Regions from separate parts of the Methylocystis sp. MJC1 genome, predicted to be linked through region 3. Evidence: predicted binding sites of a transcription regulator. Region 3 holds the regulator's gene; each other region holds the start of a gene.
The links. The regulator PhoB, encoded in region 3, activates phosphate uptake and scavenging genes when phosphate is short. The targets are predictions, from matches to a motif close to TGTCATNNANCTGTCAT.
Positions count from the first base shown of each region.

Region 1: the regulator PhoB is predicted to act here: its motif matches at 3,695-3,711, upstream of OGR47_RS05670 (DUF2794 domain-containing protein).
Region 2: the regulator PhoB is predicted to act here: its motif matches at 4,349-4,365, upstream of OGR47_RS07055 (YdcH family protein).

Region 1 covers NZ_CP107558.1:1,175,702-1,182,057, reverse strand. Annotated here, with positions in the region: gene OGR47_RS05685 (lytic murein transglycosylase) at 140-952, shown strand; gene OGR47_RS05680 (hypothetical protein) at 1,002-1,790, opposite strand; gene OGR47_RS05675 (Bax inhibitor-1/YccA family protein) at 2,382-3,152, shown strand; gene OGR47_RS05670 (DUF2794 domain-containing protein) at 3,215-3,634, opposite strand; gene htpG (molecular chaperone HtpG) at 4,073-5,971, shown strand; gene prmC (peptide chain release factor N(5)-glutamine methyltransferase) at 5,972-6,356, shown strand, end outside.
Region 2 covers NZ_CP107558.1:1,469,752-1,476,107, forward strand. Annotated here, with positions in the region: gene cysS (cysteine--tRNA ligase) at 187-1,599, shown strand; gene OGR47_RS07040 (hypothetical protein) at 1,765-1,899, shown strand; gene OGR47_RS07045 (GNAT family N-acetyltransferase) at 1,899-2,411, shown strand; gene cimA (citramalate synthase) at 2,411-4,003, shown strand; gene OGR47_RS07055 (YdcH family protein) at 4,076-4,255, opposite strand; tRNA gene OGR47_RS07060 (tRNA-Val) at 4,545-4,619, shown strand; gene OGR47_RS07065 (copper chaperone PCu(A)C) at 4,963-5,442, opposite strand; gene OGR47_RS07070 (SCO family protein) at 5,885-6,356, shown strand, end outside.
Region 3 covers NZ_CP107558.1:153,190-159,545, reverse strand. Annotated here, with positions in the region: gene pstC (phosphate ABC transporter permease subunit PstC) at 1-929, shown strand, start outside; gene pstA (phosphate ABC transporter permease PstA) at 942-1,784, shown strand; gene pstB (phosphate ABC transporter ATP-binding protein PstB) at 1,781-2,563, shown strand; gene phoU (phosphate signaling complex protein PhoU) at 2,585-3,304, shown strand; gene phoB (phosphate regulon transcriptional regulator PhoB) at 3,297-4,046, shown strand; gene OGR47_RS00750 (GcrA family cell cycle regulator) at 4,081-4,626, opposite strand; gene OGR47_RS00745 (aspartate aminotransferase family protein) at 5,067-6,263, shown strand; gene argF (ornithine carbamoyltransferase) at 6,263-6,356, shown strand, end outside.

The DNA.
Region 1 (6,356 bases), 1.0 Mb from region 3:
GAAACGGAGCCAAATTAACGATCGGGGCTTGATCGTGCAAGAACAATATACGAACATTCGAGCGCATGCTCGTAAGCTTGCCGCATTGTCAAAATTGATTAGGCTCCTGACGTTTTCGGAGAGCCCGAGGAGGAGGCCGATGAAGAATTTACCGACAAGCCGCGCCGCCGCAAAGCTTTTGGCGGCGGCGCTTGTATTTGGCGCGCTCGCCGCAGCCGCGCCGGCTCAGGCGGCGAGATGCGGCAATGGCGCGGGCGGCTTCGAGTCGTGGAAACAGGCGTTCGCCGAGGAAGCGCGCGGACGCGTCGGCGCCTCGGGCGTCGACGCCCTCATGGACACCCACTACAATTCCGCGACGATCGGCGCCGATCGGGGCCAGAAGAGCTTTCATCTATCGCTTGAAGCCTTCATGACGAAGCGCGGGGCCTCGGCCATCGTCGCGCGCGGACGGCAGCTCAAGCGTTCGCAGGCCGCCCTCTTCTCCTCGATCCAGAGCCGCTATGGCGTGCCGCCGGGGCCACTTTTGGCGATTTGGGGCATGGAGACGGGTTTCGGCGCCGTGCATGGCAATCAGCATGCGCTCTCCGCCGTGGCGACGCTCGCCTATGACTGCCGCCGGTCGGAATATTTCACCGACCAGCTCTACGCCGCCCTGGAGCTGATCGACAATGGAAGATTGTCCCCCAGCGCCCGCGGCTCCATGCATGGCGAGATCGGCCAGACGCAGTTCTTGCCCAAGAATATCCTGCAATATGGCGTCGGCAATCTCGACAACGCTTCGGCGGCGCTGACGTCCACGGCGAATTTTCTGCATGCGCATGGCTGGCGCGCAGGAGCGGGCTATCAGCCGGGAGAGCCGAACTTCGCGGCGATTCAGGCCTGGAACGCCGCCTCAGTCTATGAAAGAGCCATCGCCATCATGGGCCGGCAGATCGACGGCGGCGACGAATAGGCGTGGAAAGCCCGCCGTCTAACGGCGGACTTCTCAATTGCTTGCGGCCTTATTCGGCGGCGGTTCTGTATTTATCGGGGTCGTCGCCGTCCTCGGCTTTTTTCCCGTTGGTTTCCGCCGTCGCCTCCTCGCCGGAAGCCTCCGGGGATGGGTCAGTTTCGAGTTCGGGCTCGGGGCCGTCCATCGCCGGTAGCGGCGGCGTCTTGAAAGCCGCAGCGGCCGTCAAGATCTGCGGCGGCGGCTTGCGGCCGCGATGCACGAGATAGATGAGGAAAGCCGCGACGACGCCAAGGCCAAGCGTCAGATAGACGGGCAGATCCCGCATGAAGCTGCGATCCACCGAGAAAGGAAAGCGCGACATCCATTGCTCGCCATGGTCGCCGGTCACAGTGACGATGCCGACGAAATAGCCGCCCTCCTTGAACGTGTGCTCGAAGTTCACCGTGCCGGTCGGATAGACCTTGGGCGGCTGGTAGGCGACGGTCACGGCGTCGAGATTCTCGCTCTCCTTCTCCGCACCGCCCACATCCTTGACGATGCGTAATTCAATCTTCATGTCGCGGAGCTCTTGCTGCTCCGCGTCGAGCACCATGATCATCGGGCCAGTCGCGGGGATGTCCTCGCAAAACTCGTTTTTCGAGGCCTCCGGCAAGTAGCCGGTGAAGTTCATGATGTCGGGGCCGATGAACAGCCGGCAGCGGCCTTCGGCGGCGCCAAGGCGCCCATGCGCCTCGGCCGGCGCAGCGGGGAGCCCCAGGAAAGCCAAAGCGCCGACAGCCGCCAGAAGTCTGAGCGGCTTCATGTAGCAGTGCAACGAGGTCGAAGCGTCGTCACTCATCTACTCCTCCTGATCTTCATGCGGCAAGGACACGCGCCTCGGGATATCTGCATTGCGCCGCGCAATCCCCGCCGCCCCGGCGGGAAGCCGGGCGACGCCCTTACCTCGATGTTAGCGTAATCCGGTTGAACGGCAAGGGTGCGACAATCGGTCATCTATGCGGCTTCGCACCATGGCCGACCGCGCGTTTTTCGTGCTGAAACCGCCAGGACGCGCGGGCTTGCGAGGAAAGTCGCGGGTTCCTGGCACGGGGCTTGCTGCCTTCGCGCCCGCACAAAAAACGCCAGAACTGGCGGCACAACCATCACTGCGAGGAGCAAAGGACGAAGCAATCCAGCGCCGCGATCGCTGCCCTGGATTGCTTCGCTCCGCTCGCAATGACGGATCCGGGGCGTCCCCTGACGAGGGGCGCGACGCCAGCTCGTTCTCTACTTTCCATTAATCCTCGCACCACCTTAACAAGAGTTCATCCAGGCGCGCCTTGCCACCCAAATCGGGCCAAGCCATATTGCAGTGAGCCATAATGGTTGAGGCTACGAGCGATGGTCGGAAATCCGTCCGCGCCCGCCTTGGGAGATCGAGAGGATCGCTATGTCTTATTACGACCGTAACTCGAACTTCGGCTACGGCCGCGGGGTCGCCCGGTCGACCACGGCCGAGATCGACGCGGGCCTGCGCGCCTATATGCTTGGCGTCTACAATTATATGACGCTCGGCTTGGCCGTGACGGGCCTTGTGGCGCTCGGCACCTTCATGCTTGCCAATCCGCAGTTTGCCGGGGGCAAGCTGGTGGCCTTGTCGCCCTTCGGGCAGGCGCTCTATCTCTCGCCGCTTCGCTGGGTGGTGATGCTCTCGCCGCTCGCCTTCGTCTTCTTTATCGGCGCGCGCGCCCAGGCCATGTCGGGGGCTACGGCGCGTAACCTGTTCCTCGCCTTCTCGGCGGTGATGGGCCTGTCCATGTCGTCGATCCTGCTGGTCTACACCGGCGTATCGGTGGCCCGCGTCTTCTTCATCACGGCGGCGGCCTTCGGCGGTCTCAGCATCTACGGCTATATGACGAAGCGCGACCTCTCGGCCTTCGGCTCTTTCCTGGTCATGGGCGTTTGGGGTCTCGTCATCGCCGGCCTCGTCAACCTGTTCCTGCAGTCGAGCGGCCTTCAGTTCGCGCTGTCGATCCTGTCCGTGCTGATCTTCTCGGGCCTCACCGCCTGGGACACGCAGAACATCAAGGACATGTACTACGAAGGCGACGGTTACGAAGTCGCGCAGAAGAAGAGCGTCTTTGGCGCGCTGTCGCTCTACCTCGACTTCATCAACATGTTCCAGTCGCTGCTTTACCTCTTCGGGCAACGCAACGACTAATAACGTTGCAAGGGCCTTAGCCCGCTCCGGAAAAGCCCCGCCTCGAGCGGGGCTTTTTTTATCTATTCGGCGCCGACGATTCGCAGGCTCTTGTCGAGCACGCGCAGGACGCGCGCGAGGTCATGCCCGCGCCGCATGACGAGCCCGCCCGCGGCGATCACCGCATAGGCGCCCTGCTTGCGCGCCAGCTCGGGATTCTTTTCGATTCGATAGAGAGGCGCTTCGCTGCTTCGGCGGAAGATCGAAAAGACCGCCTTGGCAGGCGTGAAGTCGAGCGCGTAATCCCGCCATTCGCCGGCGGCGACCTTCGCGCCGTAAAGATTGAACAGAATGTTGAGCTCGCGCCGGTCGAACGAGACCTGTAACGCTGCCCGGTTCTCCCACCCCTTAGCGTGGTCTCCCTGCCCCGAGCGTCCGGAGCCGGCAACCACCACAAGGGCTGGGCGGGAATGGCTGGGCTCCGTCGTCTCCGACTCCGCCATGCATGTTCTCCAAGCTTGCCATTATGTTCGCGCGATGCGGGCTTCGGGGCAAGCATTCTTTGTCATCAGCCTGACACACCGAGCCTCCCTCACCTCAACCTCAGCGGCTACAACGATTATTCACAATTTAGCCTGCATTGGGCCCCTTGCTCGTCAAACCGACAGCCCAATATTTCACTTCATTGCCGCGACCGGCTTTGGCGCGCTTTTCCGGTTTTCGTCAGCCCCCCAGCCCCCCGGGATCGCGCGTTTCCAAGTCGCAACAGGTCCGGCGATGACGGGCCGGCCGGGAGAGATCCCGCGCCGGCCCTGTCTTTAGCCACTCTCCACTTGCAATTTTCGGACAAATGACAAACTCAAGCAGCGCGCCGCAAGGCCGCCAATTTTTCCTTTTTAATCGGGACTCCCGCGCCGGAGCCTGACCGATTTGGAGCCCTCATGACCAAAGACGCTGTTACAGCCGAAGCGCCGCAAGGCACTCAGTTCGGCTTCGAGGCTGATGTCTCGCAGCTCCTCGAACTGATGACCCACTCCGTCTATTCGGAGCGCGAGATTTTCCTTCGCGAGCTGATTTCGAACGCTGCCGACGCCTGCGAAAAACTTCGCTACGAATCGCTCTCAGACGAAAGGCTTGCGGCCGAGGCCGGCGCGCCGCTCGTCACCATCTCGCTCGACAAGGAAAAGCGCCAGCTCACCGTCGCCGATAATGGCGTCGGCATGTCACATGACGAGCTCATCAGCGCGCTCGGCGCCATCGCCAATTCCGGCACGCGCGCTTTTCTGGATAAGCTCGGCCAAGAGGGCGCCGGCGAAGGCGCGTCGTTGATCGGGCGATTCGGCGTCGGCTTCTATTCGGTCTTCATGGTCGCCGATCTGGTCGAGGTCGCGACGCGACGCGCGGGCGACGATAAAGCCTGGCTATGGTCATCCCAGGGCAAGGGAACCTATTCGATCGCGCCGCTCGCGCTCGACGATGCGCCGAAAGTCGGCGCGCGCGTGACGCTGCATCTGAACGCCGAGTCCGACGAATTTCTCGAGCCGTGGCGTATCGAGAATATCGTGCGCGAACATTCGGGCGCGGTCTCGACGCCGATCGACCTCATCGAGGAGCCCGGCAAGGAGCCACGCCGAATCGCGGACGGCTTGGCGCTCTGGACCAAGCCGAAGTCGGAGATCACTGAGGAGCAGTATACGGATTTCTACCGCCAGCTCTCGGGCTCCTTCGACGAGCCGGCGCTGACGGTGCATTGGCGCGCGGAGGGCCGGACGGAATATACGGTCCTCGCCTTCGTGCCGGGTTCGCGTCCTTTCGATCTCTTCGAGCCCGCGCGCAAGAGCAAGTCGAAGCTTTACGTGCGCCGCGTGCTCATCTCGCGCGACGTCGAGCTTCTCCCCGCCTGGCTGCGCTTCGTGCGGCTCGTGGTCGACAGCGCGGATATTCCCCTCAATGTCTCGCGCGAGATGGTGCAGAAGAGTCCTGTCATCGCCTCGATCGGCAAGGCGGTCGCGACGCGTCTCCTGCAGGAACTCAAGAAGCTCGCCGAGAGCGAGCCCGAGAAGTTTGCGAAAGTCTGGGAGAACTTCGGTTCCGTTCTGAAGGAAGGCCTGCACGAAGATCCCAGCCGCCGCGATGATCTCTTCGCAATTGCGCGCTTTACCTCGACGAAATCCGATGGCGAGACGCGCACACTGAAGGATTACGTGGCCGATCTTCGGGAGAATCAGACCGCCATCTATTACATCACCGGCGACGACACGAAGCGCCTTGCCTCGAGCCCACAGCTCGAAGGCTTCCGCGCAAGAGGCGTCGAAGTTCTGCTGCTCGATGACGCCGTCGACGCCTTCTGGGTGACGAGCGCGCTCGGCTACGATGGCAAGCCATTCAAATCCGTGACGCAAGGCGCGGCCGACATCGACGCTGTTGCGCTTCTTGAAGACAACAAGGAAGAAACCTCGCCAGTCGCCGACGTCGGCGATCTGGTCGCTGCGCTCAAGGAGACGCTGGCGGACTCGGTCGAAGACGTGCGCGTATCGACGAGGCTGACCGAAAGCGCCGCATGTCTCGTCGCATCCGAAAAGGGACTCGACCGGCAGCTTGCGCGCATTCTGGCCGAAACCGGACAGAAGGGGCTCTTCGGCAAGCCGGTGCTGGAGATCAACGCGAAGCATCCCGCCGTCGCGGCGCTTGTGACGAGCTTGCGTGACAAGGGCCGTGAGGGCGCGGCCGATCGGCTATATCTCCTGCTCGATCTCGCGCGCGTCGCCGACGGCGAGGCGCCGGTCGACCCGGCCGCCTTCGCCAAGCGCCTGTCGGCGCTGATCGCCCAGAGCGCCTAGATGGATATGCGCCGCGACCCAGCGCCAGCGCCTGCCGCGCAGGAGGCGCCGCCCTCCAGGGCTCAGGCGATCGCGCAGGTCGCGGCCTATCTGAACGACAGCGGCGTGGAGGCCACGCAAGCCCAGGACGACGCGAGAGCCCTGCTGCGCGCCGCAGCTGGGCTCTCGCGCCTGGAGCTGGCGATGTCTCCCCAGGCGCCGATCTCCGACGAGGAAGCCGACCGGCTTTCGCGCCTCGCCGCGCGCCGGGCCGCGCGCGAGCCAGTCTCGCGCATTCTTGGGGAACGTGGCTTCTGGACGCTCGATCTCGTCGTCTCTCCCCATGTTCTCGACCCGCGCGCCGACACGGAAACTCTCGTCGAAACCACTCTGGCGCTCGTCGACA
Region 2 (6,356 bases), 1.3 Mb from region 3:
GCTGCGAAAGCGCGCTTGACGCGGCGGCGGTTTCGGGCGCATGGTCGCCGCCATGACGCTTCCCTCGCCGCTCCCCTGCCGAATTTGTGGCCGGATCATTATCAGCTAGCAGCCCACGCTGGCCGGAGCCGTCACGTCCCCTAAACGACATGAAACGCGCCGGCTCAGCTGGCGACAGAGGTTTTCATGTCGACGCCCGCGCTCAAAATCTACAATACGCTGACGCGAACGAAGGAGGCCTTCGAGCCCATCGATCGCAACAATGTGCGCATGTATGTCTGCGGGCCGACGGTCTATGATTACGCCCATATCGGCAATGCAAGGCCGCTGATCGTCTTCGACGTGCTCTACCGGCTGCTACGGCATCTCTACGGGCCCAAGCATGTCAAATATGTCCGCAACATCACCGACGTCGACGACAAGATCAACGCGCGCGCCGCCCAGCGCGGCATTACCATCCGCGAGCTGACCGAAGCGACCAACAAGGTCTTTCAGGAAGACGTGCGGGCGTTGGGCTGCCTGGAGCCCGACGTGCAGCCGCGCGCGACGGAACATATCGCGCAGATGATCGCGATCATCGAGCGGCTGATCGAGTCCGGCCACGCCTATGCAGCCGACGGCCATGTGCTGTTCGACGTGCCGTCCATGCCGGAGTATGGGCGCTTGTCTCGGCGTTCGCTCGACGAAATGCTCGCAGGCGCCCGCGTGGACGTCGCGCCCTATAAGCGCGGCGACATGGATTTCGTGCTGTGGAAGCCGTCGAAAGAGGGCGAGCCCGGCTGGGAGTCGCCATGGGGCAGGGGGCGCCCGGGCTGGCATATCGAGTGCTCGGCGATGTCGTGGAAGCATCTCGGCGAGACCTTCGACATCCACGGCGGCGGCATCGATCTCGTCTTTCCGCATCACGAGAACGAGATCGCGCAGTCATGCTGCGCTTTTGGCCGCGATGTGATGGCGAGATACTGGATGCATAACGGGTTCCTGCAGGTCGAGGGCGAGAAGATGTCCAAGAGCCTGGGGAATTTCGTGACTATTCACGAGCTGCTGCATACGGAGAAGTTTGGCGGGCGGAAGTGGCCGGGCGAAGTGCTGCGGCTGGCGATGTTGCGCACGCATTACCGGCAGCCGATCGACTGGACGGTGAAAGCGCTGGAGGAGGCGGAGAAGACGCTGGATGATTGGTACAAGAAGGTAGAGTCCATCGAGACGGACAAAGCGGAAATACAGCTGGATCCCGATTTTGCAGAGGCCCTCTGTGATGACCTCAATTTTCCGAAGGCCGTCTCAATTCTACATTCTTTGTACCATAAGGCTGGTCCGCCCTTGGCTGGTAAGGAGCAGATCGACGCCAAATATAGATTCAAGAAGGCTGCCCACTTGCTTGGGCTCCTGCAGGGGAGGACCAGCGATTGGTTTGAGCAACGGACGCCTATCGAAATCGACAAGCAAGACATTGAAAAATTGATCTCCGCCCGCCTCGCCGCCCGGGCCGCCAAGAACTGGGCCGAGTCCGACCGCATCCGTGACGAGCTTGCTGCGATGGGCATTGCGCTCAAGGACAATAAGGACGGCACGACGACTTGGGAGGTGAAGCGGTGAACGCGCCGCCTCCCAGTGGTCCCCAAACGCGCCAATTCCGTCATGGCCGGGCTTGTCCCGGCCATCCACGCCGAGACATTGCGCCTCTGCGGGGCGTGGATGCCCGCGTCAAGCGCGGGCATGACGTGCCGAGAGATGCAGGCCAACGAAGCAGGGAAGCGTAAGATGTCCAACAACGACTGGAAAAACACGCTGCCGTTCAAGCGCCATTGGGCGGTCTATCTTCTGTTCAAGATTCTCGTTCTCGCCGGCGCCGCCTTCGTCGCTTGGCAGATCTTGCGCAGCTTCGAGGTCGTGTAATGGCGCAGCGCGGGGCTTCGCCCGGTCTTCGGCCCTATCTCCCGAGCGACACGGCGGCGCTCTCGGCGCTCTTTCGCGCGAGCATTGAGGCGCTCTCGGCCGAGGATTATGACCCGGACCAGCGCGAGGCCTGGGCCTCGGCTGCGGACGACGCCGCCGCTTTTGCCGCCCGGCTCGCCGGCGCCCTCACTATTGTGGCGCTGGTCGGCGGCGAGATCGCGGGCTTCGCCTCGCTCAAGGACAACAAGCTCCTCGATATGCTCTATGTGCGCCCGGACTTCGCGGGGCAGGGCGTCGGCGGCGCGCTTGCAGAAGCGATCGAGAAGCTCGCCGGCGCGCGGGGGACCAAGACGCTCACCGTCGAAGCCTCCGACACGGCGCGCGACTTCTTCGCCGCGCGCGGCTATGTCGCGCAAAGCCGCAATACGGTGACGATCGCCGGCGAATGGCTCGGCAACACCACCATGACCAGAGAATTGGCGGCCCCGCCGGCCGCCGCGGGATCGCATTGATGACCAGGGAACGCGTGACGCTTTACGACACCACGCTGCGCGACGGCGCGCAGACCACAGGAGTCGATTTCTCGCTCGACGACAAACGGCAGATCGCCGCCATGCTCGACGATCTCGGGATCGACTATGTCGAAGGCGGCTATCCGGGAGCCAATCCGCTCGACACGGAATTCTTCGCGCAGCGGCCGAAGCTGCGGGCGCGTTTCTGCGCCTTCGGCATGACGCGCCGGCAGGGGCGTTCGGTGGAGAACGATCCGGGCGTCGCGGCGCTCTTGGGTAGCTCCGCCGATACGGTGACCTTCGTCGCCAAAAGCTGGGACTATCAGGTCAAGGTCGCCTTACGCTCCACGGAAGAGGATAATCTCGCGGCAATTACGCAATCCGTAAAAGCGGCTGTCGCGCGCGAGAAAGAAGCGGCCGTCGATTGCGAGCATTTCTTCGACGGCTTCAAGGACAATCCGCAATATGCGCTCGCCTGCGCCAAGGCGGCGTACGAGGCCGGCGCGCGCTGGGTGGTGCTTTGCGACACGAATGGCGGCACGCTGCCACATGAGGTCGAGCGCATTGTCGCGGAGGTCGCCAAGATTATTCCGGGCGATCATATCGGCGTGCATTGCCACGACGACACGGGGCAGGCGGTGGCGAATTCATTGGCGGCCCTGCGCGCGGGCGCGCGGCAGATTCAGGGCACGCTCAACGGATTGGGCGAGCGCTGCGGCAACGCCAATCTTACGACCATCATCCCGACGCTGCTGCTCAAGGATGAATACGCCGCGCGCTTCGAGATTGGCGTTACGCGCGAGAAGCTGGCGCATCTCACGCGCACCAGCCATGCGCTGGACGAGCTTCTCAATCGCGCGCCGAACCGCCACGCGCCATATGTGGGCGCCAGCGCCTTCGCGACGAAAGCTGGCATTCACGCCTCCGCCGTGCTGACCGACCCGCGCACCTATGAGCATGTGGCGCCGGAAACGGTGGGCAATCAGCGTCGGGTGCTGGTCTCCGACCAGGCCGGGCGGTCCAATATCATTGCCGAGCTGACGCGCCTCGGCGTGACGCTGGACAAGAACGATCCGCGCCTGACTCGCCTGCTCGACGAGGTGAAGGAGAAGGAATCGCAGGGCTACGCCTATGAAGGCGCTGACGCGTCCTTCTTTCTGCTCGCCAAGCGCGTGCTCGGCGAAGCCCCACATTATTTTGACATCGAGCGCTATAGCGTGGCGGTCGATCGGCGCTTCGCGCGCAACGGCTTCGAGGACAAGGGCGCCGAGGCGATCGTCAAGATCAATGTTCATGGCGAGACGCGCATCTCGGCGGCCGAAGGCAACGGCCCGGTCAATGCGCTCGATGTCGCGCTGCGAAAGGATCTTGGCGCCTATCAGAAATTCGTCGACGACGTCCGGCTTGTGGATTACCGCGTGCGCGTCTTCCAGGGCGGCACGGACGCAGTGACGCGCGTTCTGGTGGAATGCGCGGACGGGGAGGGGAATCGCTGGTCGACGGTGGGCGTCTCGGCCAATGTGATAGACGCCTCTTTCGAGGCGATCGTCGACGCGATCAACTACAAGCTGCTGGTGTCAGGCGCGCGGTGACCCGCAGGCGTGATCCGGAAAGGGTGAAAAGCGACGGGGCGGAAAGAGCTTCCCGCCCCGTTCGGGCCTGCGTCAGTGGCGTGTTTCGCTGGCCGCCAATTTGACGAGCTCGTCCTTTATTTGCAGCTTCTTGCGCTTCAACTCGATGATTTTGACTTCGTCGGCATTGCGGTGAAGCTGCTCTTTCTCGATTTCCTTCTCGAGCGCCTCGTGGCGACGTTGGAGTTCGACGATATGGCCCTGTAAGGACATGCGAAACCTCCTTTGTGACTTTCCCCTCTCGCGAGGAGCGCACGGTCAAGCATGCCACAATGGGAGAGGCTCGCAAGACAAGAATTGTCGCAGCGTCATAAATCTTTCGTTCGGGCGACATCCGGCTTCAATAGGCTGTTAACTCCCCCTCCTGCCAGGCCGCTGCTGGTGGGGTTTTCGCGGTGCCGCATGGCCGTGAAATTTTTCTGCACAAAGGCGCTTGCGCCCCGCCGCGTCCGCCACTATACACACGCCACCCGAGCCGCCGCCAAGGCGGAACCCCGGAAGGGGGCGCGTAGCTCAGCGGGAGAGCACTACGTTGACATCGTAGGGGTCACAGGTTCAATCCCTGTCGCGCCCACCATTCTAATCAGCCACTTACGAGAAACGCGGCCAGCCAGCTGAGAAGCTGGGGAAGCAAGCGGCCAGATTTTGCGGTCTGCTGTGTCAATCTAATTGGCCGAGCGACACAGCCGATTACGGCCACTCCCGTGGTGGGCAATGTTTGCTTGCGCGTGTCTGCTGCGCATTCAGGCGCTCGTCGAGCAGGTGTTGCCGCTCTCCCAGAGCGAGGGCGCGTCGTCGCCACCACGGCGGGTCAAGCCGGGGGAAGCGGGGCGCGGGTGCGAACTTTAGAGTGACGCTTCCGCAGGCGGAGCCGAGATGAGCCTTCCCGGTGGCCGTCCACAGCGACGCGAGGGGGCGTGCTACAGTCGCCGTGTCTCCACATGAAACTCGATCTTCTTCGAGCCGCCGCTTTCGAAGCGTAGGGAACCTTCGATCCTTTGCCCCAGCTCCAAAGATGATTTCAGCTCGAGGAGCATGAGATGATAGCCGTGGGTATGAAAGTCGACCGATGTTTTGGCGGGGATTTCGACGCCGCGAGGGACGGGGCGCATTTTCATGATCCCGTCGGCGACATCCGTTTCATGCAGTTCCGTATGGTTGCACACGGCGATATCCACGCCGACGATTCTGATCGGCGTCGTTCCTAGGTTCCGCACCGTCACATAGCAGGCGCCCGTGACGACGCCCTTTGGAGACGCCGCGCACCACGGATGCTCCACCTCGACGTCGAGAGGGCCAGCGACGCCCGCGCTGGCTCCGAGACCGAAACAAAGAATGCCTCGCGCGACAGCAATAACGGGATTGCGTCGTCTGGACCGGGTATGGCTCGTTCTGCTCATGGCCAGCGTTCGGCAACATCGGCGCCAGAGCACGATCCGAGCCGGCAAAATTCGGAACCACCGGCATTCTCAGGCGGCGGCCGACGGTTCACAGTGCTTATGCTGTAAATACGGCGAGCCGCGATGAATAGTGTTGATACATATGCGCGAATTTCCAGTCAGATTCGCGAACAGAGAGCGGATCATGAGGCTGTCGTAATTTTCGATCGGGGAAACGACAGCTCCGAGGCGCGCAAAACTGTCCATTTATTGAACGCGACGTCCTGTCGCAGGATTTATTGCCCAGCGGCAATTGACGCAATAGCTCGACGATTCTTATGGTCTATCTCGTTCTTCCGTTCGAGGATCTCGGATCGACGTAGGCGCATCTACGCATTGCCGTCGCGTCTTCTTTCCTATGTCCCGCACGCGGGGCTTTCGACCCATTTCAACGCACCGGTAAATGCTCGTGCTTATTCGACCGCGCTCGACCGTCTTGATCGACTCCGCCTTGGACGCCGGCGACATTCGCGCTGAAGCGTCGGCCAGAAGGCGCGAGATGAAGAGAACGGCCTGCAAGCGCGTGCTGATGCTCGTGCTCGCATACGCCGCGTTCGAGAGCCTGTCGGCCATCTTCGCGATCGAGGCGAACGCGCAGATCGTCGGCGCTCTTTCCATCGTCGGCCTCGCTTGGGCCTGCTCGTCGCTGTTTGCGAAGCGGCGCGTCACGGAGTGCATGACGATCGAGCGAGGCATTGTCTGCATCTCACGCTATGTCGACGGCGAGCTCGTCAGTCGACGCAGAGTGAAGGCGGTCCGAGTCTTCCGGCGCGTCGACGACGCAGGTGTCTGCCAGCGCGTCGAGATCGCAGGAGCCGCGCGCCAATTCGAAATCGCGCGTGATGTCCTGCCCGCCGAACGCGAAAGGATCGTCG
Region 3 (6,356 bases):
CGCTTTCAAGCATTGCGTTGCTAGACCGAATCTTTTTCCAGGTGACGCGCGCCGCCGCGGTCATCGTCCTGGTCATTCTCAGCGGCGTCATCGTCTCGCTGGTTCACGGCTCTCTGCCGGCGATCAAGGCCTTTGGCCCCGGTTTCCTGATCTCGCAGGCGTGGAACCCCGTCACCGAGAATTTCGGCGCCTTGCCGGCGATCTTCGGCACGATCGTGACCTCGCTCGTCGCCATGCTCATCGCCGTCCCGGTCGGCATCGGCATTGCGACTTTCCTGACCGAGCTCTGCCCGCATGCGTTGCGCCGGCCGATCGGCGTCGCCATCGAGCTTCTGGCCGGCATCCCGTCGATCATCTACGGCATCTGGGGCCTCTTCGTCTTCGCGCCTTTCATTCAGACCCATGTGCAGCCCGGCTTGATCTCGCTCTTCGGCGACGTGCCCGTGCTGTCCTCGATCTTCGCCGGCCCGCCTTATGGCATCGGCATGCTGACCGCCGGCTTCATTCTCGCCATCATGGTGCTGCCCTTCATCGCCTCCATCTCGCGCGACGTCTTCGAAACCGTTCCGCCGGTCCTCAAGGAAGCGGCGATCGGCGTTGGCTGCACGACATGGGAATTGATGCGCTATGTGGTTCTGCCCTACACGCGCGTCGGGGTCATCGGCGGCATCATGCTGGGTCTCGGCCGCGCGCTGGGCGAAACGATGGCGGTCACCTTCGTCATCGGCAATGCGCATAAAATCTCGCCCTCGCTATTCGCGCCCGGCACGACCATCTCGGCGACCATCGCCAATGAATTCACCGAGGCCGTCGGCGATGTTTACACATCGGCCCTCATCGAGCTCGGCCTGATCCTCTTCGTCATCACCTTCATCGTTCTGGCGATCGCGCGTTACATGCTGATGCGCATCGAGCGGAAGTCGGCTTAAGGAGCCCGCGCCATGTCGCTCTACGCCACCCGCCGCCGGCGCAATTCACTGGCGACGACCCTCGCCTGGGGCGCCGCGATCTTCGGCCTGACCTGGCTGTTGCTGATCCTCGTTGCGCTTCTCTATGAAGGCCTTCGCGGCCTTTCGCCCGCCGTCTTCACCCAAACGACGCCGCCGCCCGGCAGCCAAGGCGGCCTCGTGAACGCCATCGCCGGCTCGCTCGTGATGACCGTGATCGGCGTCGCCATCGGCGCGCCGCTCGGCATGCTGGCCGGCACCTATATGGCGGAATACGGCCGCTATTCGAAGCTGACCGCCGTCGTGCGCTTCATCAACGACATCCTGCTGAGCGCGCCGTCGATCGTCATCGGCCTTTTCGTCTACACGCTGCTCGTCGGGCCCATGGGGCATTTCTCCGGCATCTCCGGCGCCGTCGCCCTCGCCCTGCTCGTCGTCCCGGTCGTCCTGCGCACGACCGAAGACATGCTGCTGCTCGTGCCCGGCTCGATGCGCGAAGCCGCCGCCGCGCTCGGCGCGCCGCGCGCGCTCGTCATCGGCAAGGTGGCCTATCGCGCCGCCAAGGCCGGACTCGTCACGGGCATTCTGCTCGCTGTGGCGCGCGTCTCGGGCGAAACCGCGCCGCTGCTCTTCACGGCGCTCAACAACCAATTCTGGAGCACCGACCTCAACGCGCCGATGGCGAGCTTGCCGGTCGTCATCTTCCAGTTCGCCTTGTCGCCCTACAAAGATTGGCAGCAGCTCGCCTGGACGGGCGCCCTGTTGATCACCCTCGCCGTTCTCGCCCTGTCGATCACTGCCCGCGCGCTGAGCGCCGGCCGGAGAAAATCGAAATGAACGCCCTCGCTCAGGTGAACCAGTCCGCCACCAAGATCTCGGTGCGCAGCCTCGATTTCTATTACGGTTCGACGCGCGCGCTCAAATCCGTCTCGCTGCCGCTGCACAGCCATAAGGTGACGGCCTTCATTGGCCCGTCGGGCTGCGGCAAGTCCACCCTGCTGCGCGTGCTCAACCGCATGTACGACCTGTATCCGGGTCAGCGCGCCGAAGGCGAGGTGCTGCTCGACGGCGAGAACATCCTCGATCCGGCGATCGACCTCAACGCCCTGCGCGCCCGCGTCGGCATGATCTTCCAAAAGCCGACGCCCTTCCCCATGTCGATCTATGAGAACGTCGCTTTCGGCATCCGCCTCTACGAGAAATTGTCGCGCGCCGATATGGACATCCGCGTCGAAGAGGCTTTGCGCGGCGCGGCGCTCTGGGACGAGGTGAAGGACAAGCTGCAGGCGAGCGGGCTCGGCCTTTCCGGCGGCCAGCAGCAACGCCTATGCATCGCCCGCAGCGTCGCCGTGCAGCCCGAGGTCATGCTCTTCGACGAGCCCTGCTCCGCTCTCGACCCGATCTCGACGGCGAAGGTCGAAGAGCTGATCGAGGAGCTTTCCTCGCAATACACGATCGCGATCGTGACCCATAATATGCAGCAGGCGGTGCGCGTCTCCGACTACACCGCTTTCATGTATCTGGGCGAGCTCATCGAATTCGCCGACACCGACGACGTCTTCAACCGGCCGAGAGAAAAGCGCACGCAGGACTACATCACCGGCCGCTTCGGCTGAATCCCATTTAAGGAACGAGCGATGACTGACCATACCGTCAAGTCCTATGACCGCGATCTCGAGGCGCTGGGACGTCGCATCTCCGAGATGGGCGGCGTTGCGGAGAAAATGCTCGCCGAGGCGATGGACGCATTGTCCAACCTCGACCTCGAGCTCGCAAAGCAGGTCGTCGCAAGCGACGCGCGGCTCGACGCGCTCCAGCGCGAGATCGAGGAAAACGCCGTGATGACCATCGCCCGCCGGCAGCCGCTGGCGGTCGATCTACGCGAATGCATCGCCGCAATCCGCATCTCCGGCGACATCGAGCGGATCGGCGACCTCGCCAAGAATATCGCCAAGCGCACCCTGAAGATCGCCTCCGAGGCCCGTTTGCCCCGCGCCATCGTCGGCTTGAAGTCGATGCATGAAATCGCGGCGACGCAGCTTAAGGACGCGCTCGACGCCTATGCGCTGCGTGACGAAGAACGCGCCCGCACCGTCTGGATGAACGACGCCGATCTCGACGCGCTGGAAGACTCGGTGTTTCGCGATCTTCTCACCTTCATGATGGAAGATCCGCGCAACATCTCGTTCTGCACGCATCTTCTGTTCTGCTCGAAGAACCTCGAACGCATCGGCGACCACACGACCAATATCGCCGAGACCATCGTCTATCTCGTGACAGGCGAATCCATGCCGCTCGAGCGCCCCAAAGCACGGTCGGGCGTTTTGAGCGCAGAGAGCGAAGCATCGCATGAGTGAGACGACGACCGCGCCGACCATCACCCGGGACGGCAAGAGCGACCGCGCCCCCAGGATTCTCGTCGTCGAGGACGAGATCCCGCTGGCGACGCTGCTGGTTTATAATCTGGAGGCGGAAGGCTATCAGGTCGAGCACGTCGATAATGGCGACGAAGCGGAGCTGCGCATCGCGGAATCGCCGCCGGACCTGATGCTGCTCGACTGGATGCTGCCCGGCGTCTCGGGCCTCGAAATCTGCCGCCGCCTGCGCGCGCGCGACACCGCCCGCGACATGCCGATCATCATGCTGACCGCGCGCGGCGAGGAGGCCGAGCGCGTGCGCGGGCTTTCGGTCGGCGCCGACGACTATGTGGTCAAGCCCTTCTCGACCCCGGAGCTGATGGCGCGCGTGCGCGCTTTGCTGCGTCGCGCCCGGCCGGAGCGCGTCGCCTCAAAGCTGACGCTGGGCGATATCGACCTCGACCGCGAGACGCGTCGCGTGCGCCGCTCGGGCCGGGAAATCCACCTGGGCCCGACCGAGTTCCGGCTGCTCGAATATTTCATGGAGAAGCCCGGCCGCGTTTTCACGCGCGCCCAGCTCCTCGACAGCGTCTGGGGCATGTCGGCGGAGATCGACGAGCGCACGGTGGACGTGCATGTCGGACGGCTTCGCAAGGCGCTCATCCGCGGCCGGGAAAAAGACCCGATCCGCACTGTGCGCGGCTCCGGCTATTCTTTCGACGAGACCTTTGGTCGAGACTGACCTTCGGCCGCGTTACCCCCGCGGCCGATTTCATTTAAGCGTAGCGCGGCGCTCTGAGCTGCTCGCGGGCGCGACGGCGATCCTGCGCCGGCTGATAGGCGATACGGGCGTGATGCGCGCAGTAAGGGCCGCCGCCGATCGGCGACTTGCCGCCGCAGAAGCGGAAGTCCGGCGTCGTCGGATCGCCCATCGGCCAACGGCACATGGACTCGCGCAGCTCCATCAGCGTCACGCGCTCCGACATCGGGATGACGACCTCCTCATTCGGCGTCACGCGCGCAACCACGACCGTCTCGGGTGTAAACGCAAGCGCGACATTACCGAGCACGGCGTGTCCACCGACGCGAGGCGCAGATGCGGCGGGGGCGGAAACCGCCGCCTGCCGAGGGGCCGCCTTGGCGGCGCGCGGACGCGGCGCATTGGCCGTCTTCGCCCGTTCGGCGAGGCCAAGACGGTGGATCTTGCCGATCACCGCATTGCGCGTGATGCCGGGGCCAAGTTCGGCAGCCACCTGACTCGCGCTGAGACCGTCGCTCCAAAGCTTACGCAACAGGTCGACGCGTTCATCGGTCCAAGACATTTTGACCTCCAAGCGGCCGGTTCGAGCGCGCAACCGGACAGAATCCACCAACTCTCGCTGCGCTGGACCCAACCAGCGGCGACGTCGCGCGCACCGAAACTCGAGAAGCGCCAGGCGGAAACAACGCGACCGACCCGGCGAGAAAAACTTAACAAAACCTTTGAATCACGGGCAAGAGTCGCTGGCAAGCAGGACGGGGCGTTCTACACAGCCTTTCTGAGCGCATTTCCCCGACAGTGTTGCCGTGGCGACTCACCGCCTGCCAAACGTCAAATGAAAGGCGTCTCGGCGCGGCCGCCAAGTTGGCCACGACGTTAGGATTTGACCGAAACAGCGCGCCCGCATAAAATCGACTTCTCAAAATGCCGCCCCGAAAGGGCGGCGCTTTGTTTTTTGGCCCAACCGCCAAAGCGGCGGATCTGTTGGCTTGGAGCATGATTTTGACTTCTGCGCTCTATCCGACTTATGCGCGAGCCGACATCGCCTTTTCTCGGGGCGAAGGCGCATGGCTCTTTACAGAAAACGGCGACCGCTATCTCGATTTTGCTTCGGGCGTGGCGGTGCTGTCGCTCGGCCATGAGCATCCGCATCTTGTCGAGACCCTCAAGGCCGCCGCCGAAAAGCCGTGGCACGTCTCCAATCTCTTCCGCATTCCCCAGGCCGAAGCGCTTGCCGAGCGTCTCGTAGCGGCGACCTTCGCCGACACGGTGTTCTTCGTGAATTCTGGCGCCGAAGCCGTGGAATGCGCCATCAAAACCGCCCGCAAATATCATGCGGCGAATGGCCAGCCGGAGCGCTACCGCCTCATTACCTTCGAGGGCGCCTTTCACGGACGCACGCTCGCGACCATCGCCGCCGGCGGCAATCCGAAATATCTCGAAGGCTTCGGTCCGCCGCTCGACGGCTTCGACCAGGTCCCCTTCGATGATCTCGCCGCTGTCGAAGCCGCCATCACCGAGGAAACCGCGGGCGTGCTGCTCGAACCCGTGCAGGGCGAGGGCGGTCTGCGCGTCTTCCCGCATGAATTCCTGCGAAAGCTTCGCACTTTGTGCGATGAGCGCGGCCTGCTGCTCGTGCTGGACGAAGTTCAATGCGGCGTCGGCCGCACCGGAAAATTCCTGGCCTGCGAGCACTCCGGCGTCACGCCAGATATCGTCGCGCTGGCCAAGGGTCTCGGCGGCGGTTTCCCGCTCGGCGCTTGCCTCGCCACGCGAGAGGCGGCCAAAGGCATGACGCTAGGCACGCATGGCTCGACCTTCGGCGGCAATCCGCTCGCCACCGCAGTGGGCGGCGCCGTGCTGGACGTCGTTCTCGCCGAGGGCTTCCTCGCGCGCGTCGCCGCGTTGGGCGGCCATCTCCGCCAGCGTCTCGCGGAGCTGCACGACCGCCATCCACGCGTGATCGAAGCCATTCGCGGCGAAGGGCTGATGTTCGGCATCAAGACGCGCGTTCCCAATGGGGAATTCGCCGCCGCAGCGCGCACGGAAGAGCTCCTCCTTCCAATCGCCGGGGATAATGTCGTTCGCCTGCTCCCGCCGCTCATTATCGACGAGAGCCACATATCGGAGGCATTTCAGCGCCTCGATCGGGCCTGCGCGCATTTCGCCGCGAAAGCCGAGCAATTGGGGGCGGTATGATGACCGCGCACACCATGACGCGGCCGCGTCATTTTCTGGATATCTGCGATCTTCCCGGCCAAGAGCTGCGCCAGATCCTCGAGCTTGCCAAAA